One region of the Carnobacterium pleistocenium FTR1 genome, then DNA from elsewhere that is predicted to be linked to it. Evidence: predicted binding sites of a transcription regulator. Region 1 holds the regulator's gene; the other holds the start of a gene.
The links. Region 1 encodes LexA, which represses DNA repair genes until DNA is damaged. Its sites were predicted from a motif close to CNAACANNTGTTNG; they were not measured.
Positions count from the first base shown of each region.

Region 2: a site for LexA is predicted at 11,148-11,161, ahead of uvrB (excinuclease ABC subunit UvrB). Genes of this name have one in related genera too.

Region 1 covers NZ_JQLQ01000002.1:1,497,262-1,513,842, reverse strand. Annotated here, with positions in the region: gene msrA (peptide-methionine (S)-S-oxide reductase MsrA) at 1-136, shown strand, start outside; gene BP17_RS07380 (YozE family protein) at 154-375, shown strand; gene deoD (purine-nucleoside phosphorylase) at 414-1,121, shown strand; gene BP17_RS07370 (S41 family peptidase) at 1,182-2,684, shown strand; gene lepB (signal peptidase I) at 2,844-3,389, shown strand; gene lepB (signal peptidase I) at 3,417-4,070, shown strand; gene ylqF (ribosome biogenesis GTPase YlqF) at 4,138-4,992, shown strand; gene BP17_RS07350 (ribonuclease HII) at 5,003-5,776, shown strand; gene lexA (transcriptional repressor LexA) at 5,852-6,475, opposite strand; gene BP17_RS07340 (DUF896 family protein) at 6,640-6,879, shown strand; gene tkt (transketolase) at 7,015-9,018, shown strand; gene BP17_RS07330 (YneF family protein) at 9,179-9,424, shown strand; gene BP17_RS07325 (lysophospholipid acyltransferase family protein) at 9,867-10,487, opposite strand; gene BP17_RS07320 (DEAD/DEAH box helicase) at 10,757-13,984, shown strand; gene rpsB (30S ribosomal protein S2) at 14,171-14,959, shown strand; gene tsf (translation elongation factor Ts) at 15,116-15,997, shown strand; gene pyrH (UMP kinase) at 16,232-16,581, shown strand, end outside.
Region 2 covers NZ_JQLQ01000002.1:1,673,948-1,690,528, forward strand. Annotated here, with positions in the region: partial or broken gene BP17_RS13645 (ABC transporter permease/substrate binding protein) at 1-522, shown strand, start outside; partial or broken gene BP17_RS08255 (glycine betaine ABC transporter substrate-binding protein) at 783-1,550, shown strand; gene BP17_RS08260 (ribonuclease J) at 1,660-3,339, opposite strand; gene dapA (4-hydroxy-tetrahydrodipicolinate synthase) at 3,373-4,251, opposite strand; gene BP17_RS08270 (aspartate-semialdehyde dehydrogenase) at 4,285-5,334, opposite strand; gene BP17_RS08275 (alpha/beta hydrolase) at 5,540-6,289, shown strand; gene pnp (polyribonucleotide nucleotidyltransferase) at 6,342-8,450, opposite strand; gene rpsO (30S ribosomal protein S15) at 8,646-8,915, opposite strand; gene uvrB (excinuclease ABC subunit UvrB) at 9,060-11,054, opposite strand; gene rpsT (30S ribosomal protein S20) at 11,379-11,633, opposite strand; gene holA (DNA polymerase III subunit delta) at 11,781-12,824, opposite strand; gene BP17_RS08305 (DNA internalization-related competence protein ComEC/Rec2) at 12,897-15,245, opposite strand; gene BP17_RS08310 (ComE operon protein 2) at 15,246-15,758, opposite strand; gene BP17_RS08315 (helix-hairpin-helix domain-containing protein) at 15,872-16,576, opposite strand.

The DNA of each region.
Region 1 (16,581 bases):
GATTATTACCGTTATTGAAGAGGTCCAGCCTTTTTATCCAGCTGAAGAACAGCATCAAGAGTTTTATAAAAAAAATCCGGAAAAGTATGCTCAAGAGCAAGAAGAGCGACTGCACTACCAGCAAAGTAAAAAGTAAAGAAAGGAATTAGCTCAATGCAACGGCCATTTTATCATTATTTAATGACTGAAAGAGATCCACATAAAAGAGATGTCGTTACCTTGTTCGCAAATGCTGTTTATTTAGATGATAGTTTTCCTAAACAGTCAGAAGATTATCATGAAATCAGTCATTATTTAGAATTAAATGGCACATATTTAGAAGAAATGACAACTTTTGATAAAGCTTGGGAAATCTATTTAGACAGAGACAACTAAAAGCAATTAACCGACAGAACAAATAGGAGGAACTAATCATGAGTATACACATTGAAGCTAAAGAAGGTCAGATCGCCGAAACGGTATTGTTGCCAGGAGATCCATTAAGAGCAAAATACATCGCAGAAACCTTTTTAACAGAGGTAGAACAATATAATCGCGTGAGAAATATGTTTGGTTATACTGGGATGTATAAAGGGCGCCGTGTTTCTGTTCAAGGAACGGGTATGGGAATCCCTTCTATGATGATTTATGCTGAAGAATTGATTACGGGTTATAATGTGAAAAATTTAATACGCGTAGGAACTGCTGGCGGGATGCAAAAAGATGTTAAAGTGCGTGATGTCATCTTAGCTCAAGGTGCGACAACTGATTCAGCTATTGTAAAAAATACATTTGATAATCAAGTTCAATTTGCTCCAATTGCTGATTTTGATTTACTAAGAACAGCATATGAGATTTCGATCGAAAAAGGCATGAAAGTTAGAGTAGGAAATGTCTTATCCGCTGACCGCTTTTACAATACTGAACTAGATAAAAAGAAATTGGCTGATTATGGCGTATTAGCTACTGAAATGGAAGCAGCTGGTTTATATACAGTAGCAGCTAAATATAACCGTCGCGCTTTAGCTATTTTAACGATAAGCGATCATCTGATTACGGGAGAAGAAACGTCTTCCGATGAACGTGAAAAAACATTTAATGATATGATGGTCGTTGCGTTGGAAACAGCTTTAAAATTCTAACTAAATGGTTAAATAAGCATGAATCTTGGGTCAAATTGAAAGCAGAGAGGAACCTTGAAATTGGAGAATGAACCAAAAAAAGAAAAGAAACAAAAAGGAATCAAACCTTGGACTTATGGCGCTTCTCTCCTAATCGTTGCTGCACTTTCAATTGGTGGGACCGTTGCTGTTTTGAATGCCAATGATGATACAGACGGACAGGTTCAAAATCAATTAAGTTCTTCAGAATCTTCAGAAGCTAGTGTAGAAATAAATGCAGAAGATTTTGAAAAAATACAGGCAGTTTATGATACTTTGATGACGGATTATTATCAAGGCGTTGAAGAAGAAACCTTAATTGAAGGTGCCATTACTGGTATGACCGAAGCTGTTGGAGATCCATATACACAATACCTTGACGTAGAAGAATCATCTTCCTTAGATGAAAGTATTTCAGCATCTTTTGAAGGAATCGGTGCAGAAGTGATGATGCAAGGAGATAATGTTATGATTGTTTCTCCTATTGCCGAATCACCAGCCGAACAAGCCGGATTACAACCGAACGATATTATTTTAAAAGCTGATGATCAAGAATTAACGGGTATGAATTTAAATGAGGCTGTCTCGCATATTCGAGGGGAGAAAGGTTCTGAAGTTACCTTGACTATTAGACGTGGCGAGTCCACTTTCGAAGTGAAAGTAATTCGCGATACGATTCCTGTGGAAACAGTTGTTTATCAGCTAGACGAAGCAGACCCAACAATTGGATATATTGCCATCACTAGCTTTTCTTCACCGACGTACGATGATCTAGTGGCTGCTATAGAAGATTTAAGGGAGCAAGGTGCGGAGTCCTTTGTATTTGACGTCCGACAAAATCCGGGCGGTTTATTAGACGCAGGGTTAAATATTTCTAATCTGTTTTTAGAAGATGGGGATACTATTTTACAAACTCAGGAAAAAGATCAAGAACCTGTTCCAATTGTTGCTGATGACGCTACAATGGGTGATTTTAAAGTTACTGAGCCATCTGTTTTATTAGTGAATGAAGGAAGTGCTAGTGCCTCTGAAATTTTAGCAGGTGCAGTTAACGAATCTGGTAATATCAAACTAATCGGAACGCAAACATTTGGTAAAGGAACGGTCCAAAATGTAGCGCCATTTGAGGATAGCAGTGAATTGAAGATAACGATTGCAAAATGGTTGACACCAAGTGGTAAATGGATAAATGAAGAAGGAATTATGCCTACTATCGAAGTGGCTTTACCAGAATATGCAAATTTATTGATCATTGATAGTTCAAAATCTTATCAATTAGAAGATGTTTCTGAAGAAGTTGAAAACTTAGAAAAGGTGCTCGATGCCCTAGATTACTCTGTAGGAAATAGCGATGGATATTTTGACAAATCAACTCAAGAAGCCGTTCAACAATTTCAAACAGACAAAGATTTACCTATCGATGGTGTAGTAACAGGTGAGACAGCTACTCAATTGGTTGAATCTTTAAGAGAGCTGATTGATGAAAATGATACGCAATATGAAGCAGCGATAAAAGAGTTGCAATCAGCTGAATCTAGCAATTAAGAAACGAATGTTTTACAAACTAGAACCGGTTAAACTTACTAAGGAAGAGAGGTAGGAATTTTCTATCTCTCTTCCTTAGTAAGTTCGGCTTTAAATAAGTAGGTATTTTTAAAATTTTCTTGTATGATAGAACAAATAGATTGGTTTGGAGCGAATGATATGTGGAAAGAGTCCTGGAAGGAGTTTTCTTGGAAATGGTTTAAGGCAATAGTATTAGCTGGATCGATCACTATTTTATTGCGAAATTTTATCTTTATTCCTATGACCATTGAAGGTTCATCTATGATACCAACCTTTCAACCAGATGATCAAATTATTGTCGAAACAATATATGCTATAGAAAGATTCGATCTAGTTGTATTTCACGATTCGTCAAACCGGACTCTTGTAAAAAGAGTGATTGGTTTGCCAGGAGAGAAAATCCGATATGAAAATGATCAGCTCTATATAAATGATAAGAAAATTGAAGAAGATTTTTTAGACAACGATTTAGTTAATAACGCTGGAGGGGTTTGGACTTCTGATTTTACTCTAGAAGAATTGACCGGTGCTCAGACGATACCAGCAGATGAATATTTTGTGTTAGGTGACAATCGTAGATCAAGTAATGATAGCCGGTACTTTGGAAATATTCCACTAGATTCGATTATTGGAGAAACTTCCTTTACCTACTACCCTTTTAATCGCATAGAAAATGTCCAATAATTAAATAAAGAAAGTAGGGGAAAGCAGTTGAGTAAAATTAATTTTTCTGATGGTCGAAATCAACCAGAAAGATCTTTTGAGCCTAGAAAGTCACGTCATTCTTCTTCAAGTCAAAAACGCAAAGAAAATAAAAGTCTTGGAAGTGAAATTTTAAGTACGCTACTATATTGTGTAGTAGCATTGATTATTTTTTTTCTTATTCGAAACTTTTTATTCGCTCCAGTAAGTGTAGATGGCGAGTCGATGGTTCCTACTTTAGAAGATCAGGATCGCTTGATCTTAAATAAAATCAATAATATAGAACGGTTTGATATCGTTGTTTTCCCTGCTCCGGATGAGCCTGAAAAACAGTATATTAAACGCATTATCGGTCTTCCAGGAGACTCTATTCGTTATCAAGACGACACTTTATACATCAATGAAGAACCCGTTGAGGAAGATTATTTGCAAAGCTCCATTGAGGAAATGGCTATCGGAGGCAACTTTACAGAAGACTTTTCATTAGCATCTAAAACAGGTGTAGAAACGGTTCCTGAAGGAAAATACTTTGTTATGGGAGATAACCGTCAAAATTCAAAAGATAGTCGTATTTTTGGGTTCGTAGATGCTGCAACTGTAAGTGGAACAGCTTCTCTACGTATTTGGCCCCTTAGAGAAATTGGTTCTATCGATAACGATTAAAAAAGAAATAAGAAAAAGACTTTAAGCAAGCTGTTCTTTTTTTGTGTAAATAGAAAGGTGAAAAAGTATGAACATTCAATGGTTTCCAGGACATATGGCAAAAGCGAGACGCCAAGTAACAGAAAAAATAAAACTAGTAGATATTATATTTGAACTAGTGGATGCAAGAATTCCACTATCAAGTCGTAATCCAATACTAGATGAAATAATCGGTGAAAAACCTAGAGTCATTATTCTAAATAAAAGTGACTTAGCTGATCCTATTCAAACAAAAAAATGGGTAGCGTATTTTAATGAGCAAGGAATAGCAGCGGTCCCTATTGTTGCGCAAGAAGGTAAGGGCATGAAACAACTTATGGAAAAAGCAAAAGAACTTTTGCAACCTAAATTTGATCGAAGAGCTGCTAAAGGTATTAAGCCTCGTGCAATTCGAGCAATGAGCATTGGGATTCCTAACGTTGGGAAATCGACCTTGATCAATCGTTTTATAAAGAAAAATGTTGCCATAACAGGGAATAAACCGGGAGTGACAAAAGCACAACAATGGCTAAAACTAGGCAAAGAATTGGAATTACTCGATACCCCAGGTATTCTTTGGCCAAAATTTGAAGACCCAGCAGTCGGCGAAAAATTAGCATTGACAGGTGCAATCAAAGATACCATTTTACAAATGGATGAAGTTGCGATGTATGGAATCGGTATAATGAAAACTTATTATCCAGAAACATTTGCTAAACGATTCCTTCTAACTAAAGAAGAATTAGAATTAGGAACACCTGAACTATTAATGCTGATTAGTGAACGAAGAGGTTTTCGAGAAGACTACAGCCGCGCAGCAGAAATGTTGATCTATGAAATTAGAAGTGGTAAAGCAGGACGATTCACATTAGATATTGCTCCGGTTTCTTTACCTAAAGAATAGGAGAACAAGAGTGGAAAAACCAGTAACTATTTTGGCAATTAAAAAACTTTTAACAACAATCACTGACCCGGCGGATGAACGATTGGCTCAAATCATGAATGATTCACGTAAAGGCGTGGTAAAAGCTTATCACACTTGGGAAAATCAGTTAAAAAAACAGCAATTGATTCTTGAAAAACAACAAGAAATGCTCCAAATCGAGCACTATTTTTGGGAAAAGGGAACACAATACATTGCTGGAATTGATGAAGTAGGAAGAGGGCCATTAGCTGGACCAGTTGTGGCTGCTGCTGTTATATTACCAATTGATTTTGCTGTGTTAGGGATCAATGATTCTAAGCAATTATCTAGTACAAAACGAGAATTATTATTCGACCAAATAAAAGAATCAGCTATAGCTATTGGTATTGGTATAAAAAATCACCAAGTGGTTGATGAAGTAAATATATATCAGGCAACTAAATTAGCAATGATCGAGGCCGTTCAGCAGTTGCCCCAACAACCTGAACAGCTATTGATTGACGCCATGCATTTGCCTACCAGTATACCTCAAGAAAGTTTTATTAAAGGAGACGCCAAAAGTTTGTCTATCGCTGCGGCCAGTATCATTGCCAAAGTAACAAGAGATAGAATGATGGCTGACTACGACGAGGTATATCCTGGATACGGTTTTTCTGAAAATGCCGGTTATGGAACTAAAGTGCATTTAGAAGGCTTAGAAAAACATGGGGTATGCCCAATCCATAGGAAAACATTTGCTCCCGTAAAAAAAATGCTACAGTAATAAAACTCTTTAAATCACCAAAATAAAAACAAAAAACGAATGAACAGGAGTATGCTCCTATTCATTCGTTTTTTGTTATTGGATATGGCTACGATATAAACCAATGACTTTACCTAAAATGCTGACTTCGTTAAGTAGGATAGGATTCATTGTATCATTTTCAGGTTGTAATCGATAATGATCTTTTTCTTTATAAAATCTTTTACAAGTCGCTTCATCATCAACAGTCATAGCGATGACAATATCGCCATTATTAGCTGTGCCTTGCTTGCGAATAATAACCTCATCGCCATCAAAAATACCTGCGTTGATCATACTTTCTCCTCGTATGGTCAACATAAATAGGGATTCATTTTCAAATTGTAAATTTGGTGGAAGTGGGAAATAATCTGTTGCTTCTTCTACTGCTAAAATAGGTTCGCCGGCTGTTACAGTTCCTAATAAAGGAATTTTATCTAACGCAATACCTAATTTACTTAAACCTAATGCTGTTAATTCAATTGCTCGTGGTTTACTAGGGTCTCGTTGAATATAACCATTTTTTTCTAAGCGAGAAAGATGCCCATGTACTGTTGAGGTTGAAGATAATGAGACAGCAGTTCCAATTTCTCTAACAGTTGGAGGGTATCCCTTCAATTTAACTTGACTATAGATATATTGCAAGACCTCGACTTGTCTTGATTCTGGATTTTTACTCATAATAGATATAAACACCTCGTTTCTTTTTTTATCATTTTAAGATTACCATATATGGTATAACAAATCAAACAAACGTTCGTAGATAAAGAGGATAAAAGAATGTTTTTTTTAAAGAAGTTTGTTACAATTGAACAAGAAAATAAAAATAATGTTGGAGTGATTAGATGTTGCCAAAAGAACAAATTGAAAGAATAAATGCTTTAGCTAATAAATCGAAAACAAAAGGCTTAACCATCCAAGAACAAGTCGAACAAAAAAAACTTCGTGATGCTTATATTGAAGCTTTTAGAGGTGGAATGAAAAACACAATTGAGGGTGTGAAAATAGTTGATGAAGAGGGCAATGATGTAACTCCTGAAAAATTGAAAGAAATACAAAAAGAAAAAGGCCTTCATGGCAGATAAGAACAAATAAATGTTCTTGAATGTGATAAGTATTAGATACTCCCAATCGTTAACAATCGTTTCGTGAAAGCGTTGCACTTAATCTGGAATAATAGTAAACTAAAGGAGTATTAAAAGAGAGTTCAAATCGAAAGGATGATTTTTTTGTTTGATAACACAGATCAATTAGCAGTAGCTACAATTAGAACACTAAGTATGGATGGTATACAAAAAGCCAATTCGGGACATCCAGGGTTACCTATGGGAGCTGCACCAATGGCTTACACATTGTGGACAAAACAATTAAAAGTAAATCCAAAAAATGCGAAATGGTTCGACCGTGACCGTTTTGTTTTATCAGCTGGGCATGGTTCAATGTTACTTTACAGTTTATTACATTTAGCTGGATATGACGTGAAAATTGATGATTTAAAACAATTCCGCCAATGGGATAGTAAAACTCCTGGACATCCAGAAGTAAATCATACAGATGGGGTAGAAGCAACGACTGGTCCTTTAGGACAAGGAATTGCAAATGGCGTTGGGATGGCAATGGCAGAAGCTCACTTAGCTGCCACTTATAATAAAAAGGGCCACACCATCGTTGATCATCACACCTATGCTCTATGTGGAGATGGTGATTTAATGGAAGGTGTTTCAGCCGAATCTGCAAGCTTAGCTGCTCATTTGGAGCTCGGAAAATTTATTGTTCTTTATGATTCAAATGATATTTCTCTAGATGGACCAACATCTAAAGCATTTACTGAAAATGTTGGACAACGGTTTGAAGCTTATGGTTGGCAACATATTCTTGTCAAAGATGGTAATGATTTAGAAGAAATCAACGCAGCAATCAAAGCTGCAAAAGCTGAAACAAAAAAACCTACTTTAATCGAAGTTAAAACAGTTATTGGTTTTGGTGCTCCTAACGCAGGAACACATAAAGTCCATGGTGCACCAATTGGAGCAGAAGGAATTACAGCTGCTAAAAAGGCTTACGGATGGGAAAATGTCGACTTCTTCGTTCCTACTGAAGTAGCGGATCGTTTTAAAGAAACAATGGTAGAAAAAGGTGCTAAAGCTGAAGAAGAATGGAAAACAGCATTTGAAGATTACCATGCTGAATATCCAGAATTAGCTGAACAATTTGAATTAGCTCTAAGTAATGAATTACCAGCAAATTGGGACGCTGACTTGCCATCTTATGATGTTGAAGATAAAGCATTAGCTTCTCGTGTTACAAGCAGCCAAGCTCTAAATGCAATTGCAAAAAGAGTTCCTTATTTATGGGGCGGTTCTGCTGATTTGTCTTCATCAAATAATACAATGATATCAGATGAAAAAGATTTCCAAGCTGGTCAATATGACGGAAGAAATATATGGTATGGTGTTCGTGAGTTTGGTATGACAGCTGCTATGAACGGAATTGTCTTACATGGTGGTACTAGAACGTATGGTGGAACATTCTTCGTATTTACTGATTACTTGCGTGCGGCTGTTCGTTTAGCAGCTATTTCTAAATTACCGACAACATACGTGTTCACACATGATTCAATTGCTGTTGGAGAAGATGGTCCTACTCATGAACCGATAGAGCAATTATCTAGCTTACGTGGTATGCCTAACCTTTCAATTATCCGTCCAGCAGATGGAAATGAAGTTGTTGCTGCTTGGGAATTGGCTCTAACGTCGACAGATCACCCAACAATGTTAGTCTTATCTCGTCAAAATTTACCTGTATTACCTGGGACTAAAACAGGAGCTCGTACGAATGTTGCTAAAGGAGCTTATGTCATTTCAGCTCAAACTGGTGAAAAACCAGAAGGTATTTTATTGGCATCTGGTTCAGAAGTAGCTTTAGCTATTGAAGCTCAAAAAGCTTTGAAAGAAAGTGGACAAGATGTTTCAGTTGTTTCTGTCCCAAGTTTTGACTTATTTGAAAAACAAGATTCAGCTTATAAAGAAAGTGTTTTACCAAATGAAGTTCGTAAACGTGTATCTATTGAAATGGGTGCTACATTTGGTTGGGAACGTTATGTCGGCCTAGACGGAGCTTCAGTTGGTATCGATAAGTATGGTGCAAGTGCACCTGGAGATACTGTTATTAAAAATTATGGTTTCACAGTAGAAAATGTTGTGAAAACATTTAATAACTTATAATATTAGGCCCTGTAAGTTGAACTTCACACTTGCAGGGCTTTCTTTTGGATATTTTTTGGTGAAATATGTCTTTTTAACGAAAGAAATAGAATTTTAGTTTATTTTTATACTATTATTTAGTACAATTAAGTCTTGAGAGGTTTGAAAGGAGTGAATAAAAATGAATTTAGGTCTTGCTATTTTTTTAATTATATTAGCTTTGGTTGGTGGAGCTGTCGGTGGATTCTTTATCGCTAGAAGATACATGATGGATTATTTCAAAAAAAATCCACCTGTTGATGAAAACATGTTGCGTATGTTAATGATGCAAATGGGACAAAAACCATCAGAAAAGAAAATTAAACAAATGATGTCATCAATGAAAACACAAACAACCAAGACAACAAAAACAAGTAAAAAGAAATAGTCGCATACACTGGCCTATGAAAATCAAAAGGTGCGCACAGATAATTATCTGTGCGCACCTTTTGATTAAATAAGGGTAAATAAGGGGCAGCAAAAAAGTGAAGTTTGTTAATAAAGGTATGGTATTTTTTGTTTTGGTTGTAAGGTTAGTCATTAAAAGAAAACTTAGTTGCTTTGATTCAACCCTTAATTTCTTCACTAAAGCCCCTCTTGGTGTAAATTACTAAGCTGTAGGAGAAAGTGAAAGATTTGCGAGCGGCTTTAAACATAATTGGTAAAACTCAAAAGAGTACCTTAAAAGTAAACGTGATAAAGATAGTTGGTAGAGAAGACAAGAATTTTGAAGAGAATAGCCAAATGACATAATAAATTTTTGGAAAGTTGTCTCAATCAATCAATAATGAAAAAAGCGAAAAGTCATTAACGACTTTTCGCTCTTTTTATTATTTTGTACGATCGTATTTAAATGAAGGGTCAATTTCTATATCCAATTGATCAAAAGCTTGTTGCATTTGTTCGTCGATCATTTTTAAATTTTCTTTTGAAAGTTTAATTTTAGGATCTATGTTGATTGGATCTCCAAAACGAATGGTTACTTTCTGTCGTTTTAAAATTCCAGCTAAAGTTATAGGTCCTTGATAGACTGCAGGAATGATTGGAACACCGCTTAATTTAGCAATCGTAGCTGCTCCTCCTTTTATTTCGTCAGAATGCCTTGTTCCAGTTGGGAAAATCATAAGACTCAAATTTCCGTTCTTCAGGATTTTAACAGGTGTTTTAATAGCGCTAGGCCCTGGATTAGCGCGATCCACTGGAAAGGCGTTGGCATGTCTAATGATCCAACTTAAGATAGGATTCTGGAACAATTCTTTTTTTGCCATAAAAGTAAAGGGTTTAGGGCTAGCCGCTATAGCTAGGTAAACAGGATCAATCCAGGTTCTGTGCGGTGCTACTAAGATGTAAGATGTATCAGTTGGCAACTTGGTACGATTTTCATAATGTGCATTGCCATTTAAAATGGCTAACAGAAAACGCAAAGTGCCACGTAGAATTCTATAAAACAAATTTATTCAACCTCTCATTAGTTCAGTTTTCTGAAGCATTTTTTATAATAATAGTATGATTCATAACTGATATTTTAGCAAGTTATTTTTAATCTATCCAATAACTAATAAAAATGTGCAGGTTATTTGTGGAAATAAAATAGCAGAATCGTTTAGACTTAAAAGAAAAAATTTTCTTTTTTAGCTATAATGACGTACAATAGAGAGATAGAAAAAAACGCGCTTTTAAAGAAAAAATTATGAAAAGCAAGAAAGTAGGGGAATGTTGAATGAAATGGAGTATACCAGAACGCGTTATTGAGCAAGGAAGACAATATGTTGCAGAGAAACGCGTCCTTTCAGTCAACTCATTTTTAGAAAAAAAAATATGGTCCGCCGAAGTTATGGGAAGTGATATTTTTCATGTTGAATTAGACGGTTCTACAAAAGAAGATGATTTTTGTGAATGTCTTTATTGGAAAAATCACGGATACTGTAAACATACAGTTGCTGTTGAGTTGGAGTTGAGAGATAGAAAAATCAGTCGGGTCATGACAGCTGAAAATGCTAAGCAAATTGCTGTGGATTCTCCAAATCCTGGTCAGGAGTTAACAGAGTCATTTACTCGTATATTCTTAAATGAAAATAGAAAAAAAACGACTATCTCTAAGCAAAAACAGTCATTAAAATTAGAATATAGAGTTGAAATAAAACCAATGACTACTGCACTTATAAGGTCCTCATTTGATGTGTTTACTCTCAGTCTTAAAGCTGGAATAGACAAGATGTATATTGTGAAAGATTTACCTTTATTTTTAGAAAGTTTTATAAAAAAAGAAACGGTTGAGTTGAAAGCTGGTCAAGAAATCAATTTTAAAGATGTCTCTATTGAACAAGAAGATAGTGAAATCTTAGAAAATCTGCATAAGCAGTACAAATCTATTCAATTGATTTCTGGAGAGTATAAAGATGCAAAATCACTTTTAACAAATAACCGTTATTTGATTCTAATGACTGCCTTAGCAGAAGAAACTATTCAAAATTTACAAGACAGTGGGAATTTACAATTTATTACAAAAGCAACCACGTACAAGACAATGATGTTTGTGGAAGAAAAAATGCCTTTTTCTTTTGAAATCTCACAAAAAAATAAAACGGTCACTTTAGCTATTACAGGTTTAGCAGATAGTCACTTGAAAGAATACGATTGGTTTGTATCAGATAATATTGTTTTTCAACCTTCTTTAGAACAAATGCGTGCTTATCGTCCGTTGCAACAATTTTTACAACGGTATGATGGCGATAATATCATTATAGAATCTGCTGATATGCCTGATTTCACAGCTTATGTTATGCCATTGCTTGTGAAGATAGGAAATGTCTCTATTGATGATCAATTAAAAGAATCTTTTGTACAAGAACCTTTATTAACATCTATTTATTTTGAGTACCATAACGAGGCAGTACATGCCACAGTTGAGTTTAATTACAGATATATGATTTTATCAACGGATCCCTCTAAAAATCAGTTGCCTGAAGAAGGCGTTCAAATTATTAGAGACAGTGAAAAAGAAATGATGATCATTAATCAATTGACTGGGTTTGACTATCATCGAACAGAAACTAATTATGCTAAACGAATGGTTCGTGATGATGAATTTTATACATTATTCACGAAAGAAATCCCAACTTTAGAGTTGGATGCCACGGTATATGTAGATGATTTGTTAGATAGTATGTTTTTAAATCAAATAGATCCAGAAACAATCATCGATGTTCAAAAGGAAGGTTCATTTTTAGATGTCCGTTTTGACATCAAAGGAATCACTCCTGAAGAAGTAGATGATGTGTTAAAAAGTTTAATGGAAAAAAAAGCTTTTCATAAATTTGACAATGGAACCATTCTTTCCTTGGAATCAGAGAGTTTTAAACAAGTAAGTGATGTACTAAATGAGTTGAGAGTTACCAAAAAATTTCAAAATGGTGGAATTCAACTCCCTAGCTATCGCGGACTTGAATTAAATGAAAAAATTTCATTGGATGAAAAAACAAAAGGTACTGTTTCAAAAAAATTCAAAAATTTAATTCATGATTTGAATTTTCCTGAAGAGTTCGAAGCTGAGGTCCCTAAATCGTTGAATGCAGATTTAAGACCTTATCAAAAAACAGGATTTCAATGGTTGAAAATGTTATCTAAATATGGATTTGGCGGTATTTTAGCAGATGATATGGGGCTTGGGAAAACAATTCAAGTAATTACTTATATGTTATCTGAAATAGAGGAAAAAGGAGAAAATGATCCTTTCCTTATCGTTGCCCCAGCTTCATTGATTTATAATTGGCATTACGAAATTGAAAAATTTGCGCCATCTATTGAAAGTATCGTTGTTTCTGGCACGGCTGAAGAAAGAATGCAATTAGTTGAAAATGTTAAACCAAATCAAGTTTTGATTACATCTTATCCTAGTTTTAGACAAGATGTCGTCCATTATAAACGTTTCCCTTTTAGTACGTTGATTTTAGATGAGTCACAGATGGTTAAAAATCATAATACTAAAACTTCTCAAGCATTAAGAGATTTAACTATTAAAAAAAGATTTGCTTTAAGTGGGACACCTATAGAGAATAAAATCGAAGAATTATGGGCTATTTTTCAGCTAATCATGCCTGGTTTCTTTCCTTCAGTTAAAAAATTCAAAACTCTTCCAAATGAACAAATTGCTAAAATGATTCGTCCCTTTGTACTAAGACGAATCAAAAAAGATGTTTTGAAAGAACTACCTGATAAAATTGAAACCAATTTATATAGTCAAATGACTAAAGAACAAAAAACAGTCTATCTTGCTTACTTACAACGAATCCAAGAAAGTGTAAACAGCATGAATGGAGCAGAATTTAAAAAGAATCGGATTGAAATCTTAGCTGGGTTAACACGTCTAAGACAAATTTGCTGTGACCCTAAATTGTTTATTGATGATTATGAAGGCGACTCAGGGAAACTTGAGCAGCTAAAAGAAACGATCCAAACTGCAAGAGAAAATGGCAGACGTATTTTGATCTTTTCACAATTCACTTCAATGCTTGCAATTATCGAAAAAGAATTGGCTGAGCAGGAAGTAGAAACATTTTACTTGAGTGGCCAAACAAAGCCGAAAGAACGAATTAAAATGGTTAATCGATTTAACGCAGGAGAAAAAGATGTTTTTCTTATCTCACTTAAGGCTGGTGGCACAGGTTTAAATCTTACAGGTGCAGATATGGTCATCCTCTACGATTTATGGTGGAATCCAGCAGTTGAGGAACAAGCGGCTGGACGTGCTCATAGAATTGGACAGAAAAAAGTTGTTCAAGTCTTACGGTTGATTGCAGAAGGAACGATTGAAGAAAAAATTGATCAATTGCAACAAGAGAAAAAAGCATTATTTGATCAAATCATTACTGAAGATGGCTCTATTCAAAAAGAAGCAAGTCAATTATCAGAAGATGACATTCGTGAAATTTTGAATATTGGAATGTAGTCAGAAATAAAAAACGATAGTTAGACTTGATATTTCTAATTATATGATATACAATTATCTACGGTGCTAAAAGCACTGAAAATTATTTCACACTTCAAAGGATGTAAAGGACGGTGCTTGATTAGTCAAGTCTCCTTACAGTTGAATTTGAAGGAGGAAAATTAAAACCAATGGAGGAAATATATTATGGCAGTAATTTCAATGAAACAATTGCTTGAAGCAGGAGTACATTTTGGTCACCAAACACGTCGTTGGAACCCAAAAATGAAACGTTTTATCTTTACAGAAAGAAACGGTATCTACATCATCGACTTACAAAAAACAGTTAAGTTAGCTGATACAGCATACAACTACATGAAAGAAGTATCTGAAAATGGCGGAATCGCTTTATTCGTTGGTACTAAAAAACAAGCACAAGAAGCTATCAAAGATGAAGCAACTCGTGCTGGACAATACTTTGTAAACCACCGTTGGTTAGGTGGAACATTAACAAACTGGGATACTATCCAAAAACGTATCAAACGTTTGAAAGCTATCAACAAAATGGAAGAAGACGGAACTTTTGATGTCCTTCCTAAAAAAGAAGTTGGGATTTTAATCAAACAACGTGACCGTCTTGAAAAATTCTTAGGTGGTATTCAAGATATGCCAAGAATTCCAGATGTATTGTTCGTTGTTGACCCTCGTAAAGAACGTATTGCAATCCAAGAAGCACACAAATTAAACATCCCAGTAGTAGCAATGGTTGATACTAACTGTGATCCAGATGAAATCGATGTTATCATCCCATCAAACGATGACGCTATCCGCGCTGTTAAATTGATTACTTCAAAAATGGCTGACGCTATGATCGAAGGAAATCAAGGTGAAGATGAAGTAGTTGAAGAAACATTCACACCTGAAGCACCTGTAGCTTCTGAAACAGCTTCAATCGAAGAAATTGTTGAAGCCGTTGAAGGAAAAAACGCTGAATAATTAAATTATTAACACTAAATAAGGCTGTCTCGAGTAGGGAGAAGTGAAAAGCGACTTTTTGCGAAGCGGCGTCATTTCTTTCTTGACGGGTCAGTCTTTTTTTGTGAAATTTTATCTAAAAAAAGAATAATGAAATTTATTAGGAGGAAATATAGAATGGCAAAAGTAACAGCTCAACTAGTTAAACAATTACGCGACATGACTGGCGTAGGAATGATGGACGCTAAAAAAGCATTAGTTGCCGTTGATGGAGACATGGACGCTGCAGTAGATCACCTAAGAGAAACCGGTGGAGCAAAAGCTGCTAAAAAAGCTGACCGTATTGCTGCTGAAGGTTTAGCTGGCGTATACGTAAACGGAAATATTGGTTCTATTACTGAAATAAACTCTGAAACTGACTTTGTTTCTAAAAACGTACAATTCCAAAAATTAGTTAAAGATGTAACTGAAGCAGTTGCTGCAGGAAACCCAGAAACAGTTGAAGACGTTAAGGCTCTTAAAGCAGGAGACGGCACGGTAGCAACTGAGCTATTAGCAGCAGTAACTAAAATTGGTGAAAAAATTGAATTGCGTCGTTTCTCACGTGTTGAAAAAACTGATGCAGATGCTTTTGGAGCTTACATCCACATGGGTGGACGTATTGCTGTATTAGTCGTTCTTGAAGGAACTAATGACGAAGAAGCTGCTCGCGATGTTGCTATGCATATCGCAGCTAGCAATCCAAAATATGTTTCTAGCGATCAAGTTTCTCAAGAAGAAATCGACCATGAAACAAAGGTTTTAACTGAACAAGCTTTAAATGAAGGCAAACCAGCTAATATCGTTGAAAAAATGATCACAGGCCGCATGAATAAATATTTAGCAGAAATCAGTTTGGTAGATCAACCATTTGTTAAAGATCCAGATCAAACAGTTGGTAAATATATCGAATCAAAAGGCGCTGTAATTAAATCATTTGTACGTTTTGAAGTTGGCGAAGGAATTGAAAAACGTGAAGAAAACTTTGCTGAAGAAGTTATGAATCAAGTTAAAAAATAGAAATCTTATTTAGAAAAGGAACGCAATTGTTGCGTTCCTTTTTTATAGTGTTTTTTATTTGAATTGGGTACTACTGAAAGTTAATTAAAATATGGGACAGAGGCATATTTAAGAAAGAATTTTGCCTAGCAATCTTAATAAATAGAACCAGTACACGCTCTATCTTTTAATGAATTTTTCATCAGAGTATGGTAAAATAATAAAAGTGAATGAGCCAATGGAGGGAAAACTTAAATGATTGAACCAAAGTATAAACGTATCGTTTTAAAATTAAGTGGGGAAGCCTTAGCAGGGAATACTGGATTTGGAATAGAACCACCAACGATAAAAGAAATTTGTAAAGAAATTAAAGAAGTAAAAGAATTAGGTGTAGAAATTGCCATTGTTGTTGGTGGCGGAAATATTTGGCGTGGCCAAGTTGGTTCTGAAATGGGAATGGAACGAGCACAAGCAGACTACATGGGAATGCTTGCTACAGTAATCAATGCTTTAGCACTACAAGATTGCCTTGAAAATGAAGGAGTACCAACGCGAGTACAAACTGCAATCGAAATGCGTCAGATTGCTGAGCCGTATATTCGTAG
Region 2 (16,581 bases), 180 kb from region 1:
CTTGGTTTAGTTGTCCCTGAATATATGGATGCTGATTCTATTGCTGACCTGAGTGATGAAGCTGAAAAAGCCATCACAGGTATTGAACCTGGTTCTGGTATCGTCACCGCAACTCAAACAGCTTTAGAAGTATACCCAAACTTGAGTGATTGGGAAATTAAAACTTCTTCATCTGGTGCAATGGCAATTGAGTTAGGTCAAGCAATTTCAAATGAAGAAGAAATTGTTATTACTGGTTGGTCGCCACACTGGATGTTCGCCACTTATGACTTGAAATATCTTGAAGATCCTGAAGGAGCATTTGGTGGAGCAGAAACAATCAACACTATGGCTCGTGAAGGTTTAGAAGAAGATATGCCTGAAGCTTATCAAGTATTAGATCAATTTAACTGGAGCTCTGAAGAAGTTGAAAGCCTTATGTTAGTTATTTCAGAAGGTGAAGATCCTGAAGATGCTGCAGAAGCTTGGATTGAAGAGAATCCAGACCGTGTTGCTGAATGGACTGAAGGCGTAGTAGAATAATCTTCTTCGTCCAGACCACTGCTTAATTTATCAAAGGTTGGTATTACTCAAATCAGTAAAAACTTCATTTCCGTCTTAATCACTACTATCTATTGCTCAAAAAATTTGATTTAATTATAAAGGAGAGATTTATCAGTATGAAAAAATTAAACTGGAAATATTTAGGTCTTTCAGCGGGTCTAGGATTATCATTAGTCGCTGCAGGTTGTTCAACAGAACCATCAGAAGATGTATCAGAAACTGTTGGTCAAGGACAAGAAATTGAATTATCATATGTAGAATGGGATACTGAAGTTGCTTCTACTAACGTTGTTGGTAAAGTTTTAGAAAACTTAGGTTATGATGTAACATTAACACCATTAGATAATGCTGTAATGTGGCAAGCCGTAGCTAGTGGCGATGCTGATGCAATGGTAGCTGCTTGGCTACCCGCAACTCATGGTTCTCAATTTGAAGAATATGGTGACCAAATGGTTAATCTAGGAGCTAACTTAGAAGGCGCAGTAGTTGGTTTAGTTGTTCCTGAATACATGGATGTTGACTCTATCGCTGATCTTAGTGATGAAGCTGGAAAAACTATCACAGGTATTGAACCTGGTGCTGGTGTTGTTGCAGCAGCTGAAACGGCTGTAGAAACTTACCCTAACTTGAGTGATTGGGAACTTAAAACTTCTTCATCTGGTGCAATGACTGTTGAATTAGGTCAAGCTATTTCAAATGAAGAAGAAATTGTCATCACTGGTTGGTCTCCACACTGGATGTTCGCCACTTATGACTTGAAATATCTTGAAGATCCTGAAGGAGCATTTGGTGAAGAAGAAACAATCAACACTATGGCTCGTGAAGGCTTAGAAGAAGATATGCCTGAAGCTTATCAAGTATTAGATCAATTTAACTGGACAACTGAAGAAATGGAAAGCCTAATGCTAGCTATTTCTGAAGGTGAAGACCCTGAAGATGCAGCAGAAACTTGGATTGAAGAAAATCCAGACCGTGTTGCCGAATGGACTGAAGGCGTAACTGAATAATCTTTTTATTAAGAAAATTAAAGAGCATTCACATTTTGTGAGTGCTCTTTCTTATTGCAAAAAAAGCTCTGATTGCCTTTAAAAAGGCAATCAGAGCTTTTTTATCTATTTAATTTCTACGGTTACGTGAACTTGTTTCCATAATAATTGGCAAAATAACTGGCCGTCTACGTGTTTGTTCAAAAAGATGTTTATTTAAAGCATCTCTAATTTCTTGTTTTAGACGACTCCATTCAAATTCTTTTCGGTTTAGGTTTTCTTCGACTACTTTTCTAATAATTTCATTGCTTTGATTGACTAAATCAGTATTGTCTTTAACATAGACAAAACCTCTCGTCATAACTTCAGGTCCTGAGATAATTTTGCTCTTTCTACGATTAATCGTAACTACCGCTACAAATATACCGTCTTCAGATAGCAATTTACGGTCACGTAAAACAATATTTCCAATATCGCCTATTCCAATACCATCGACCATCGTATTGCCTACAGTCACTTGACCAGCTACATGCATGCGACCATTTTTATATTCCATGATATCGCCTTTGCCTGGTATGAATATATTTTTATAAGACATTCCTACCTCATGTGCAAGTTTCGCGTGAGCGGTTAGCATGCGGTATTGTCCTTGAACCGGAATGAAATAAGTTGGTTTGATCAAATTGATCATTAATTTTAAATCATTAGGAGTAGCATGACCAGATGCTTTCAAATTATCAGAAATATGTTTTACCGTTCCACCTGCTCGATAGATCATATTTTCTGTTTGAGCAACGGTTACTTCCATTGCTGTTGAAGGACTTGTTATGATATAAACTAAATCGCCTTCTTTTATGTTTACTTGAGTGTGCTTCCCTTTCGCCATACGCGATAAAGTTTTAATCGGTTCGCCTGTAGCACCAGTTTCTAGCACAACTATGTTTGAATCATCGTATTTTTCAATTTCCTCTATAGGAACAATTAAATCTTCACTTGGCAATTGAAGCTTATTCAACTGTAAGGCAATTTGAACGATTTCTTCAAGATTGCTCCCAGTAATAAAAATTTTCTTATGAGATTTGTGAGCAGCATCTAAAACTTGTTGAATACGTAAAATATTGCTTGCCACACTCGCAACGATAATACGACCACTAGCATTTTGGAATGTATCTAACACTTCTTCAGCTGCTTTTAAATCACTTATATTCTCAACTGGACTTTCAGCTTCACTTGAATCACTTAATAATGCCAAGACATGTCCTTTACCAATATCAGCTATTCGTGTTAAGTTACTTTGATACATTGGTTTAGCACTATGATCAAATTTAAAATCACCAGTGTAAACAATGCTTCCTTCAGTTGTTTTAAGAGCTATTCCAACAGAATCAGGAATGGTATGAGTTGTCCTAAAGAAGCTAGCAATCACATCTCCAAATTCTATTTCGGTATTTTCATCAATAATGTGGTAATCATCAAATGTACTTACTTGACTACCTTTTTCAACAGAAAGTTTTGCAAATGCAATCGTTAATTCAGTTCCAAATACTGGAACATCAAATTTTTGAAGAAAGTAAGGTAACGCTCCAATTGCATCCTCATGTCCATGTGTTAAAAATACACCAGTAACGCGGTTTATGTTTTCTTCTAAATAACTAAAATCAGGAATGACTACATCGATTCCTAGTAATTCTGTTTCGGGATACATCAATCCACAATCTAAAACAAATATGTCTTCATCTACTTCAACAGCGTACATATTTTTTCCGTTTTCGCGGACGCCACCTAGTGGAATAATTTTTATTGTACTCATTTCTTCACCTCTCTTGCTTTCAATTTATTATTTTTATTTTATCCAATTCAATTCTTTCAGTATATACTCTTCTTCTTCTTCTGTACAAGCTACTAGCGGCAATCTTAGCCCACCTACATCGATTCCCAATTGGTTTAACGCAAACTTCACAGGTGCCGGAGACGGCACAGTGAACAAACTATCCATTTTGGGTACCAGTTCACGGTGTATCTGTGCTGCTTCAGCCAGAGAACCGTCTTCTAAAAGATCATACATTTTAGAAATATCATTCCCTAAAACATGACTAGCTACAGAAATCACACCTGTTGCTCCGATACATTTTGCAGGAAAAGCATTACCGTCTTCACCAGTATATACTAAGAAATCGTCAGAAGTTTCCTTTATTTCCTCACTTACAGCATCTAGACCTAGGCATTCTTTTACTCCTATTATGTTTTTAATAGCAGAAAGCTTAATCGTCGTCTTAGGATCAATAGAGACGCTCGTACGACCAGGAACGTTATAGATGATGATTGGCAAGGTCGTGCTAGTCGCTACTGCTTCAAAATGAGCATATAGACCAGCTTGGTTTGGTTTGCTGTAGTAGGGAACTACTACTAATGCTGCATCAATACCTGAAATGGCTTCAACTTCTTTTGTAAAAGCAATCGTTTCAGCCGTGTTGAATGATCCTGTACCAGCAATGATTGGGACACGTCCTGCTGTTAGCTCAACTGTTTTACGATACAAGTCTACTTTTTCTGCGTGAGCCAATGTAGGCGATTCTCCGGTTGTTCCTCCAACTACTAGTCCTTCAGTTCCATTTTCAAGCAAGAAATTAATCAATTTTTCTAATTTCACATAGTCAACTGATCCCTGTTCATTAAATGGTGTCGTCATAGCTGTTATAATACGAGCTTTTTTTAAATCCATTAAAATCACCTTTCAATCTTAAATTTAACTTTTTTAGTTTTTTCCTTTAATCAATCCTAGTTTGTGTAAACTTTCAGCGATTTGAACAGAGTTCCATGCTGCACCTTTTAGTAGATTATCAGAAACAATCCACATATGGTAGCCCTTATCATCATCTCTATCTTTACGTATTCTTCCAACAAAAGTTTCTTTCTTGCCTTCTGCTTCCAAGGCTGTTGGATAAATTTGGTTAGAAGGATCATCTTGAAGTTCTACACCTGGAGCATTTTTCAAAATTTCTTGAATAGCGGCTACACTAGATCCATCTTCTTTCACTTCAATATACACAGATTCTGAATGCCCTGAAACTACTGGAATACGAACACATGTTGCAGAAATTTTTATTTTGTCATCACCCATAATTTTTTTCGTCTCATTGATCATTTTTAATTCTTCAAATGTATACCCATCTTCAGTAAATAAATCAATTTGAGGTAAGGCATTAAAAGCAATTGGAAAATGTTTTTTGTCCCCACCAGATGGTAAAATAGCTGCTTCATATGGTTCATTGTTTAACATATGTTGTGCTTGTTCTTTCATTTCATTAACCGCAGAGATACCTGCCCCACTTACGGCTTGATAAGTTGAGACGATGATACGGTCTAATCCAAATTGCTTACGAATCGGTTGTAACGCTACCATCATTTGGATGGTTGAACAGTTCGGATTAGCGATGATCCCATTGTGAGAACGGATTGCTTCTTCATTTACTTCCGGAACCACTAAAGGAACTTCTGGATCCATTCTATACGCGCTCGTATTATCAATGACAACTGCACCATGTTTTACAGCTTCAGGAGCAAATTGTTTTGAAATTGGTCCGCCAGCACTAAACAATGCAATATCAACGTTTTCAAAAGATTCAGCTGTTGTTTCTTGAATTTCTGCTTCTTCACCTTTAAAAAGTATTTTTTTTCCAGCAGATCGTTTAGAAGCTAAAAATTTCACACTTTTTATTGGAAAGTCTGCTTGTTCTAACATTTCAATCATTTTTGTTCCTACCGCTCCAGTTGCTCCCACAACTGCAATAGTATATCCAGTCATTTTTATCTCTCCTACTATGATTTTCATTTTTTATATTATCTATTAACTACATGTACTCCCAATATACATTTTAGCACAATTTCAAAGTAATTTATACAAATGTAGGTTATTCACCCTCATTTGTTTTATTTATCTAACGAATGAAAAGAAATTATGCTACACTTTTTTATGTGTTCTTATCTAAATGAATTTGAAAGGAGAATTTATGAAACAAAAATATAAATTTTTAATTGCTGGTTTGATTTTGTTACTAATGATTTTTTTAGGCGGTTTATTCTTTGTCCATTCCAAGACCTATCAACCTTTAAATGAAGCATTAAACGAGGCTCACTCTACCAGTCAATATACAGTTGAAGAAACGTCAAAGTCGATTATTTTTCTTCCATTAAAAAATCAACAAAAGATTTCTGTTCTATTTTATCAAGGTGGGCTCGTAGAAGAAAAAAGCTATAGTTCGATTGCGGCTAAGCTCGCTAAAGAAGGCTATCCTGTTTACCTTGTTAAACATACTTTAAATCTTGCCGTTACCGATAAAAATAAAGCGACTACTATCATCGCTGACGAAAAAATTGAAAATTATGTTATTGGTGGTCATTCCTTAGGTGGTGTCATGGCTAGCCAGTTTGCAAGTGAATCAAGTACTAAACAATTAAAAGGTGTCTTTCTATTGGCCAGCTACACTGATGAAAAAAACAAGCTAAATAATCTGCCTATATCTGTTATCTCAATTATTGGTTCTAATGATGGACTGATTAATAAAGAGGCTTACCAAAATGGAAAAGATTATCTACCTGACTCTACTTTATTTCATACTATTGAAGGTGGCAACCATGCTGGATTTGGCGATTACGGAAACCAAGAAGGCGATAAACCTGCCAGCATCTTCCCTGAAGAACAACAAGAAGAAACTGTTCAACTACTGGTGGAATGGTTAGGTTCAATAGAGGCAAACTAATTTCAAAAAAAAGAACCCAATTTTTTAAAATTGAGTTCTTTTTTCTATTCTCTTATTTTTCTTCACTTTTTAATAATACCTTACGAGAAAGATTGATTCTTCCTTGTTTATCGATTTCAATAACTTTAACATCAAATTGTTCGCCTAAAGAGATAACATCCTCAACATTGGCAACCCGTTCATTTGCTAATTCAGAAATATGGACTAAACCATCTTTTCCTTTAGCAATCTCAACAAATGCTCCGAATTTCTCAATTCGTTTCACTTTCCCTGAGTAAACTTTTCCAACTTCAATATCTTTTGTTAATTCTTCAATAATTTCTTTGGCACGTTTGATCATAGATGCATCTTCAGATGCAATACTGATATTTCCTTCTTGATCTATATCGATTTTAACGCCTGTTTCTTCAATAATCGAATTGATTTGATCGCCACCACGGCCAATAACAACTTTAATTTTTTCCGGTTTGATTTGCATCATTTCAATTTTAGGAGCATATGCACTTAATTCTTTATGCGGCTCAGCAATTGTAGAAGTTAATTCATTCAAAATTTCCATTCTGGCTTTTTTGGCTTGAATTAAGGCTTCTTCTAAAATTTTTTCCGTGATACCTTCAATTTTGATATCCATTTGAAGAGCAGTAATACCTTTGCTTGTACCAGCTACTTTAAAGTCCATATCGCCTAAATGATCTTCTAACCCTTGAATATCAGTTAAGACAGTATAATTTTCGCCTTCTTTAACAAGACCCATAGCGATTCCAGCTACAGGAGCCTTGATTGGTACACCCGCATCCATTAAAGCTAATGTGCCGGCACAGATACTTGCTTGCGATGAAGAACCATTTGATTCAAGAACTTCAGCAACTAGACGAATCATGTAAGGGAAATCTTCTTCACTTGGAATAACTTGTGCTAATGCACGTTCTCCTAATGCTCCATGCCCAATTTCTCGACGGCCTGGTCCACGTGATGGTCCAGTGCTTCCTACAGAGTATTGAGGGAAGTTATAGTGATGAATAAAACGTTTGCTATTCTCGACTCCAAGACCATCAATAATTTGATGTTCGCCTAGTGGAGCTAAAGTAGCTATTGACAATGCTTGAGTTTGTCCACGTGTGAACAAACCAGATCCATGTGCTCTTGGCAAAAGTCCAATTTCTGAAGATAAAGAACGAATTTCATCGATTTTACGACCATCCGGTCTGATTTTATCAACTGTAATTAAACGACGCACTTCATTTTTTTCCATATCTTCAACAATTTGTTTTACTTCTTTATTGATTCGCTTAATATCAGCGTCATCTTGATATTTTTCTGCATAGAAAGCCATTGCTTCATCTTTAATATCTTCAATATTTTCTTCGCGAGCTAGTTTTTCTTCTGTTTGAATAGCTGCTATCATTTTAGCTTGAAAAGCATCATTCACTTCTTTTTCTAACTCTGAATCAATTTGCAATAATTGAATCGTCATTTTTTCTTTTCCAACAACAGCTACGATTTCTTCCTGGAAAGCGACTAATTCTTGAATTGCTTTATGACCAAACATCAAAGCACCGAGCATATCTTCTTCTGAGACTTCAGCAGCGCCACTTTCAACCATGTTAATGGCCTCTTTTGTGCCTGCAACTGTTAAATGAATATCTGACAATACATCTTGCTCAAGAGTTGGGTTAATAATGTATTCTCCGTCTACACGGCCTACATCAACACTTGCAATAGGTCCATTAAATGGGATATCAGAAATAGCAAGAGACAAAGAAGAACCGAACATCGCTGAAAAAGCAGGAGAACAATTTCGGTCTACTGACATAACAGTATTCGTGATTTGAACTTCATTACGAAATCCCTCTGCAAACATAGGACGAATTGGACGGTCAATTAAGCGAGCTGTTAATGTAGCATTTTCACTTGGACGTGCTTCTCTTTTAATAAATCCACCCGGGATTTTACCAATTGAATACATTTTTTCATCATAATTTACAGTTAAAGGAAAGAAATCAACATCTTTCGCTTTTTTGCTAGCTACTGCTGCAGTTAACACAACAGTATCATTATAGCGAATTAAAGTTGCTCCATTAGCTTGTTTTGCTAATTGCCCGATTTCAACGGTTAATGTACGTCCTGCCCATTCTTTAGTAAAAACCTGTTTCTCTGTCATTTTGTGCATTTCTCCTTTTTTTGAAGCCTTTATTCGTTATTTCCAAACAGACTACTAAACAAATGTCAAAATTCAATTTTATTTAAATACTCACATTTGTATAGTAGGATGGACAACAAAATAAAAAGCTTTTTTTACATACAAAAAATGAAGCGAGATTCCTTAGAACCTCGCTTCTAAATAGACTACGATAAATTAACGACGTAGACCTAATCTTTGAATCAATTCACGGTAACGAGTAATATCTTTGTTGCGCAGGTACGCAAGCAAGTTACGACGGTGACCAATTTTTTTCATAAGTCCACGGTAAGAATGGTGGTCTTTTTTGTGAATACGTGCATGTTCGTTTAAGTGATTGATCTCAGCTGTTAATACAGCAACTTGTACTTCGGGAGAACCTGTATCTCCTTCGTGAATTGCGTATTCTTTGATGATCTCATTTTTGTTTTCTTTAGAAATTGACATTTCTAAACACCTCTTCCTCTTTTTTTCCTCTTACTGAGTAGACGTTGGTGAGTCGTTTTACCAAGTAAAAGGTGTGTGTTTAATACACTCTTAAATTTTACTAGAGTCAACAGGAAAATGCAAGTTTTTCTTTGATAGACTAGCTTATTTCAATTTATATTGCGCAGTTATTTCTAGTACCATATCTCTTAAATTAGCTGCTTTTTCAAAGTTTAGTTCTTTTGCAGCTCGTTTCATTTCTAATTCCAAGCCATCAATTACTTCTAATCGCTGTGCTCTAGTCATTTTAGCAATATTTTCTATGCCTAATGCGCCCTCTTCTTTTCCTTTTATTACAGAAGTGATTGAAATCAAATCGCGAATATCTTTGATGATTGTTTTAGGTGTGATCCCATATTTTTCATTATATGCTTCCTGCGTTTCGCGACGTCTTTCTGTCTCTGATATAGCTGCACGCATAGAATCTGTAATGCGATCTGCATACATAATAACTTTCCCATTTTCATTACGCGCAGCCCGTCCCATAGTCTGAACAAGCGCACGTTCACTTCTTAGGAATCCTTCTTTATCTGCATCTAAGATAATAACCAATGATACTTCCGGTACATCGATACCTTCACGCAATAAGTTGATCCCAATCAACACATCATACACACCTAAACGTAAGTTTCGAATAATTTCTGTTCGTTCAAGCGTTTTTATTTCACTGTGCAGATACGCTACTTTGATGCCAACTTCTTTCAAATAATCCGTTAGATCTTCCGACATTTTTTTTGTCAATGTCGTGATAAAGACACGTTCATTCTTTTCAGAACGTTCATTTATTTCATCAATTAAATCATCAATTTGACCTTTAATTGGACGAACTTCGATGATTGGATCTAGCAATCCAGTAGGACGAATGATTTGCTCAATTACTTCTGGAGCTCTTTCCAGTTCATATGGTCCCGGTGTCGCTGAAATGTACATAATTTGATTGACATGTTTCTCAAATTCTTCCAAACGAAGTGGTCTATTATCCAAAGCACTCGGCAATCTGAAACCATAATTAATTAATTGTTCTTTTCTAGCTCTATCGCCATTATACATCCCTCGAATTTGAGACATAGTGATATGAGACTCATCTATTACGATCAAAAAATCATCTGGAAAGAAATCAATTAATGTATACGGTGACTCTCCAGGTTTACGTCCATCCATATGTCTAGAATAATTCTCAATACCTGAACAATAGCCCATTTCTAACAACATTTCCAAATCATAATTTGTCCGTTGCTCTAATCGCTGTGCTTCAATCAATTTATCTTCAGCACGTAAAACCTTTAATCGTTGTTCCAGTTCTTCTTGAATATTTTTTATAGCTATCCTTGTTTGTTCATCATTAGCTACAAAGTGAGTTGCTGGAAAGATAGGAACATGTTGAACATCCGCTTTAACTTCACCTGTCAACACATCTACTTCTCTTATGCGGTCGATTTCATCACCAAAGAACTCTACACGAATTGCTTCACTGTCGCGAGAGGCTAAAAATATTTCTACTACATCTCCCCTGACACGGAAACGTCCACGCTGAAAATCGATATCATTTCGTTCAAATTGCATATCTACTAAACGGCGCAACATCTCATCTCGATTCATTTCACTACCTACACGTAAAGAAAGTACGTGATCTCGGTAATCTTTAGGATTGACCAATCCATAAATACAAGAAACGGAAGCCACTACAATAACATCTCTTCTTTCTAATAGAGAACTTGTCGCAGAATGGCGCAATTTATCTATCTCATCATTAACACTTGATTCTTTTTCAATAAAGGTATCGCTTGAAGGAACATAAGCTTCTGGTTGATAGTAATCATAGTAACTAACGAAATATTCTACAGCATTATTCGGGAAAAATTCTTTGAATTCTCCGTATAATTGACCTGCTAAAGTTTTATTATGTGCAATAACTAGCGTTGGTTTATTTACTTTTTCAATTACATTTGAGACTGTAAATGTTTTTCCAGTTCCTGTGGCACCTAATAATGTTTGTTCTTTTTCCCCTGCTTCTAAACCTGCAATTAATTTTTTGATTGCAGCCGGTTGATCACCACTAGGCTGATATTTAGAAACCAATTCAAATTGGTCTTTTGGCATTTTCATTTACCTCCTTGCACTTCTATTAAACTTAAAACAGATTCTATCTAGTATAAGACGTATCATTTTAATGCTACTTTATTATCTTATCATTGAACGTGTGTTCTTACAACTAATTAGGTGAGGTTGCACGAATAATTAAAAGACTTATTTAACAACTAAATAAGGATAATGATTTTCCATTCAAACCTTTAAAAATAGCTGTGTTGCTTTTTTTAGTTAATTATCAGATAGTGTTGGGTTATCAAAAAATATTTGCAAAATAAAAAAACCACAAGACCTGACTAATCAGGAACTTACGGCTTTTTTAATAACAATGATCTCTTATTTAGCTAATTTAGCAGATAAACGAGATTTATCACGGTTAGCTTTATTTTTATGAATCAATCCTTTAGATGCAGCCATGTCAATTGATTTGATTGCTTCTTTAAGTAATTGTTCAGAGTTTTCGTTACCTGCTTCAATAGCTTGAACGTATTTTTTAATAGCAGTACGCATTGAACTTTTTTGAACGTTGTTTTGTACAGCTGATTTTTCAGAAGTACGGACACGTTTGATTGCAGCTTCGATGTTTGGCATTTGATTCACCCCACTTTCAATTATTTACAACTTAAAATAGTCTATTCCAGTTGTTTCAACAAATCTAATTATACATAAAGATACTCTCCAATGCAATAAAAATGTGTAAAGTTTTTTTACTTGATAGCTATATACTCTCAAATCTCTTTATACATGTTTATTTGCTGACCTTTTTTGCGCATACTGTAGAACAAATAGCTCAAACTGCATTTCTTTATCGCCTATTCCTGTTTTCAAACGATACTCAGCATCAATTAATCCATTATAGGCATCTAATAATGCGTACTCCTCGATTTTCCTCATTTGCTGAAAAGCTAATTTCACACGGTAAGGATGGGTTTTTAACTGCTTAGCAATATCCCCTTGCTGATAGCCCTTTTTCTCTAAAATTTTAACTTGAATCAGTAATCGAAATTGAGAAGTCATGATTGCATTTATTTTAATTGGATCTTCTTTTTGCAACAGCAAGTCTTGATATAAAGTAAGCGCTTGTCCTACATCTTTTTTCAGGACATATTCATTTAACGCAAAAATATTTTGTTCTAACGATTTAACTATTAATTCTTGAACAGCTTCTTTCGTAATAAATTTAGTATCTTGCGCATAAAGAAAAAGCTTGGGCAACTCCCCCATTGCCACAGATAGCTTAGCATCTGTTAATTGAATAAATAATTCAAACGCTTCTGGAGAGTAACGGTACTCTTCATTTGCAATTGTCTCTTTAATATATTTTCGCATCTCTTTTTCTGATAAGGTACTTACTTCAAGTATAGTAGCTGTTTTTTTTAGTAACTTCGTAATTTTTTTACGTTCATCTAATTTTTCGTATGGCGCAAAGAATACAAGTGTCGTTGACTCAGAAGGGTGGGTCAAATAATCTTCTAGCCACTTTAGATCATGCTCTAACTTTGTTTTTGTTTTTTCACCCGTTAAGAAAAAAGGTCTGTCCACGAAAACAACACGACGGTCGCCAAAAAAAGGAATAGATTCTGCATCTTCTAAGGCAGTACCGACGGACACTTCTTCCATATCATAGGCCCCATAGTTCAGTTCTAATTCTTCTGCATTTAATAAAGAATCAAGCAGCGTTTTTCTAGCTATGCTTGCCAAGTAGGTCTCTGTCCCTAATACGACGTAAATGCGAGCAATAGTCCCTTTTTTTATTTTTGCTAGCTCTGATACAAAATCCACTCTGTCCCACCACTTTCTTCTATTGTCTCTATGGTACAAAGCATTAAATCATTTTGCAAGACTATTAATGATTTATTCTAGAATTGTTTGAAAGTCTTTCCTTGTCTTATCATTCAAATAGTTGGAATACGTGTACCTAAAACTACCCTGTAGATCGGTTCGATAAATAGTTGTATCTAAATCAGCTAATCGGCCCAAAACATCTCCATTAGGATGATTGTAGCGGTTATTCAATCCGCATGATATTAATGCTATTTTTGGTTTTATTTGTTGAATAAATTTTTCGCTAGTGGACGTTTGGCTTCCATGGTGTCCAACTTTTAAGATATCTACTTTTAAATGGGGGTAAAAAGCTACTAATTCCAATTCTCCTGCTTCTTCAACGTCTCCAGTAAACAACCAATAGTAGTTTCCTACTTTGCCATACAACACCAATGAATCATTGTTTCCGCCTTCTCCAACTTCTATTGGCCATAATACTGTTAATGAGGGCCCAAAAAGTTGCTTTTGATTATTTTTAGCTGTGATTGCTTTTAATTTCACGCCGTTTTTTTCTAATATTTTTGCTGTGTCATAAAAGAGCTGTTTTTTTGTTGTACCTTCAGGGAAAATTAATTCTTTGACTGTAATACTCTGAGCTAATTCCTCTAATTCACCCATGTGGTCCTCATCACCATGGGTAATAAAAACTTGATCTATTTGTGTTACACCTAGAGACTTAATGACTGGTATCAAAACGCGACTCGCCACAGTTGACTGATTTTCTCTTATTTGCCAATCTTCTTTTTCAAATGCTACTTTCCCGCCAGTATCAATCAAATATACGCCAGCTCCAAAAGGTTCTTTAATTAAAATAGCATCTCCTTGACCAACATCTAACATAAGAACTTCTCCAAAGGGGTCGTATTTTTGGTAATAAATAAAAATAGTAAAAACAATTATTAGTAAAACAAGCGAACGATTTATTTTTTTTTGTTCTTCCAATGCTATCAGAAAAATTATTACTACAATTATTGTCAAAATGAATAAACCAAAAGGAACTTTCCCCGTGACAAATGTACTGTATGGAAAAAGACTAATTTTTGAAACTGTCCATTCTATTATCTCCAACAATTTTTCTGTTAAATTCATAGAAAGATGAAAAAGTAACGTCCCTGAAAATAGATAGGAACTAATAAAAAGCATAATAGTCAAAGGCATAACGATCCAAGTGAATAAAGGAACAAAAATTAAATTAGCTACTATTCCCATCCAAGAGAATTCAAAAAAATGAAAGCTGAGAATTGGAATAGAAATAAGGGTTAAAACAGAAGAAATATACAAACCGTTCACACTATTGGATTTTGATCGATTGAACAAAGATTTAGAAAATAAAATTAGTGTTAAACTAAGCAAATAACTTAACTGAAAGCCGATAGAAAAGATTTGATAAGGATCTATCCATAATCCAATGATCAATGTCCAGGACCACGTATCGAGACCTGAGATAGGTCTACGAATATATGAACCCGTTTGACTAATCAAACTCGTTACGATAGCTCTAAAAATACTTATTCCCCATCCAGTCAAACTTCCATAGACTGGCAGGAAAAGCACTAGAAACAAATATGTTTTTTCTCGTGTAACGCCTATTCGCCAAAAGATATACGTTAACCCTGCTATAAAAAATTGAATGTGTAAACCAGAAATACTCAATAAATGAATGATGCCAATTTCTTTGTACCCACTCATCACTTGATCATCAATAGAACTAGTGTCCGCAAATAAAAGTGTTTTAATATAACTCGAAACCCTATTTGTTGTTGCTTTTTCAATATGGACTAAAATAGCCTGTCTTATATTTTTTACATTTAATCTATCAAAAAAAGTTTGCCTTTGAATATTAGAATAAGTGTCAATAGTTTCAGCTTCTAATGTCCAATGGATTTTATTTCGGTGTAAATACTGTTGATAATCAAATTGATTTAAGTTTCTATTTTTCTCAGGTTTAGTCAAAGAACCTGTCACTATAAATTCTTCTACTTCTTTTTTCTTTTCCCAACTATTTTTTTCTTCTTCATCAGATAGTCGATAAAAAACAATGATTTTTTCAGAAATAGCTGAGTTTTCTCCAGCTTTTTTAACTGTGCCGCCAAACTGGATTTGATCTCCATCGATTTTCAACTTGTTTGGATCAAGTTCAATTAAAAATAATTGTTCTCCTATTAGGAGGTTAGTTTGATTGTTGTACTTTTCTATTCCTACAAAAAGAACAGTTACGCTCATTAGCAAGCAAGAATAAATGATCAATTTTTTTCTACGAGTACTTATCAATCGGATCAACCACATGAAAAGCAAGAAAAAACCTACCCAATGAGTTGTTAATAAAACAATAGTGCAAAATAAACAGGAAATAGCTGAAAAAAGAACGTATCCTTTCAATTATTGAATAGACGTGTGTCCATCACTATGGCTTAAACTAGTTTGTATATTGGTATTGAAATCTAGTTTTTGAAAAAAATCTTTTGGAAGTGTAACCTTTTGACATTGAACGTGGGCTTGTTCAATCAATTTCAATGCATAAGCATTATTATGATAATCTTCTAAATAATTTATTTTTGTTATACCAGCTTGGATAATCATTTTTGTGCACTGTAAGCAAGGAAAATGGGTAACATATATTTCAGCACCTTGAGTTTGCGCACCAAATTTTGCACATTGAAGAATGGCATTCATCTCAGCATGGATGGTTCGTAGACAATGACCTTCAACTACATAGCAACCTTCATCTATGCAGTGTACATCCCCGCTAACCGACCCGTTGTAGCCCCCTGCGATGATTCTTTTTTCTCTTACGATTGTTGCTCCAACCGTTAAGCGTGTACATGTGCTTCGTAAAGATAGTAATAAGCTTTGAGACATAAAATATTGATCCCATGGTATGCGTTCAGCCATATTTATCCTCCTACAAATTTATCTGTTAAGCTGTTTTATTATCTTAACTATTTTCTCAAGTATACAAAAGGCCGTAACGACTTTCAACACTTCATTTTTAACTATTGCTCACTCTATTCATTGCCCACTGTTACACTCGCTTTTAAGGCTTCAAAAGTTTTCTCACCAATGCCGGACACATTTTTCAAATCTTCAATCGTTTGAAAGGAACCATTTTCTTGTCTATAGATTACGATTTGTTCTGCTTTCTTTTCTCCAATCCCCGATAATTGCTGCAACTCAATGGCGTCTGCAAGATTAATATTTACTTTTGTTGAATCTGTCAGTTTCTCAGTATCTTCAGGAACCGTAACGACATTTTCTTCCAATGAAACTGCTGAACTTTCTTGGAACGGTTCGTCTATATCAGTTTCTCCAATTTCCGGAATAAATATAACCATCTGATCGGTTAGTTTTAACGATAAATTCACCGGCTTTTGATTAGCCTTTTCACTAAAACCACCTGCTAAATTGATTGCATCAATTAACCGCATATCACTTGTCACTTCATATACCCCTGGAAGGTAAACCGAACCTTTGACATCAACATAAATTTTCTCTGTTTGGCTTTCAGAAATTTGCTTTATTTGAGTCGAATCTATTGATGTATTACTCTCACTTTCCAAATAGCTCATCATTGCTGAGGGTTCTTCTACTGGATCTGCATTTCTAAAAAACATAAAACTAGTGCCAACTATACTTAAAATCAGGCAACTAAGCATGCCGATTTCAATAAATAAACGTTGCTTTATTAGCCACTCTTTGCTAGTTTTCAACATCTCCT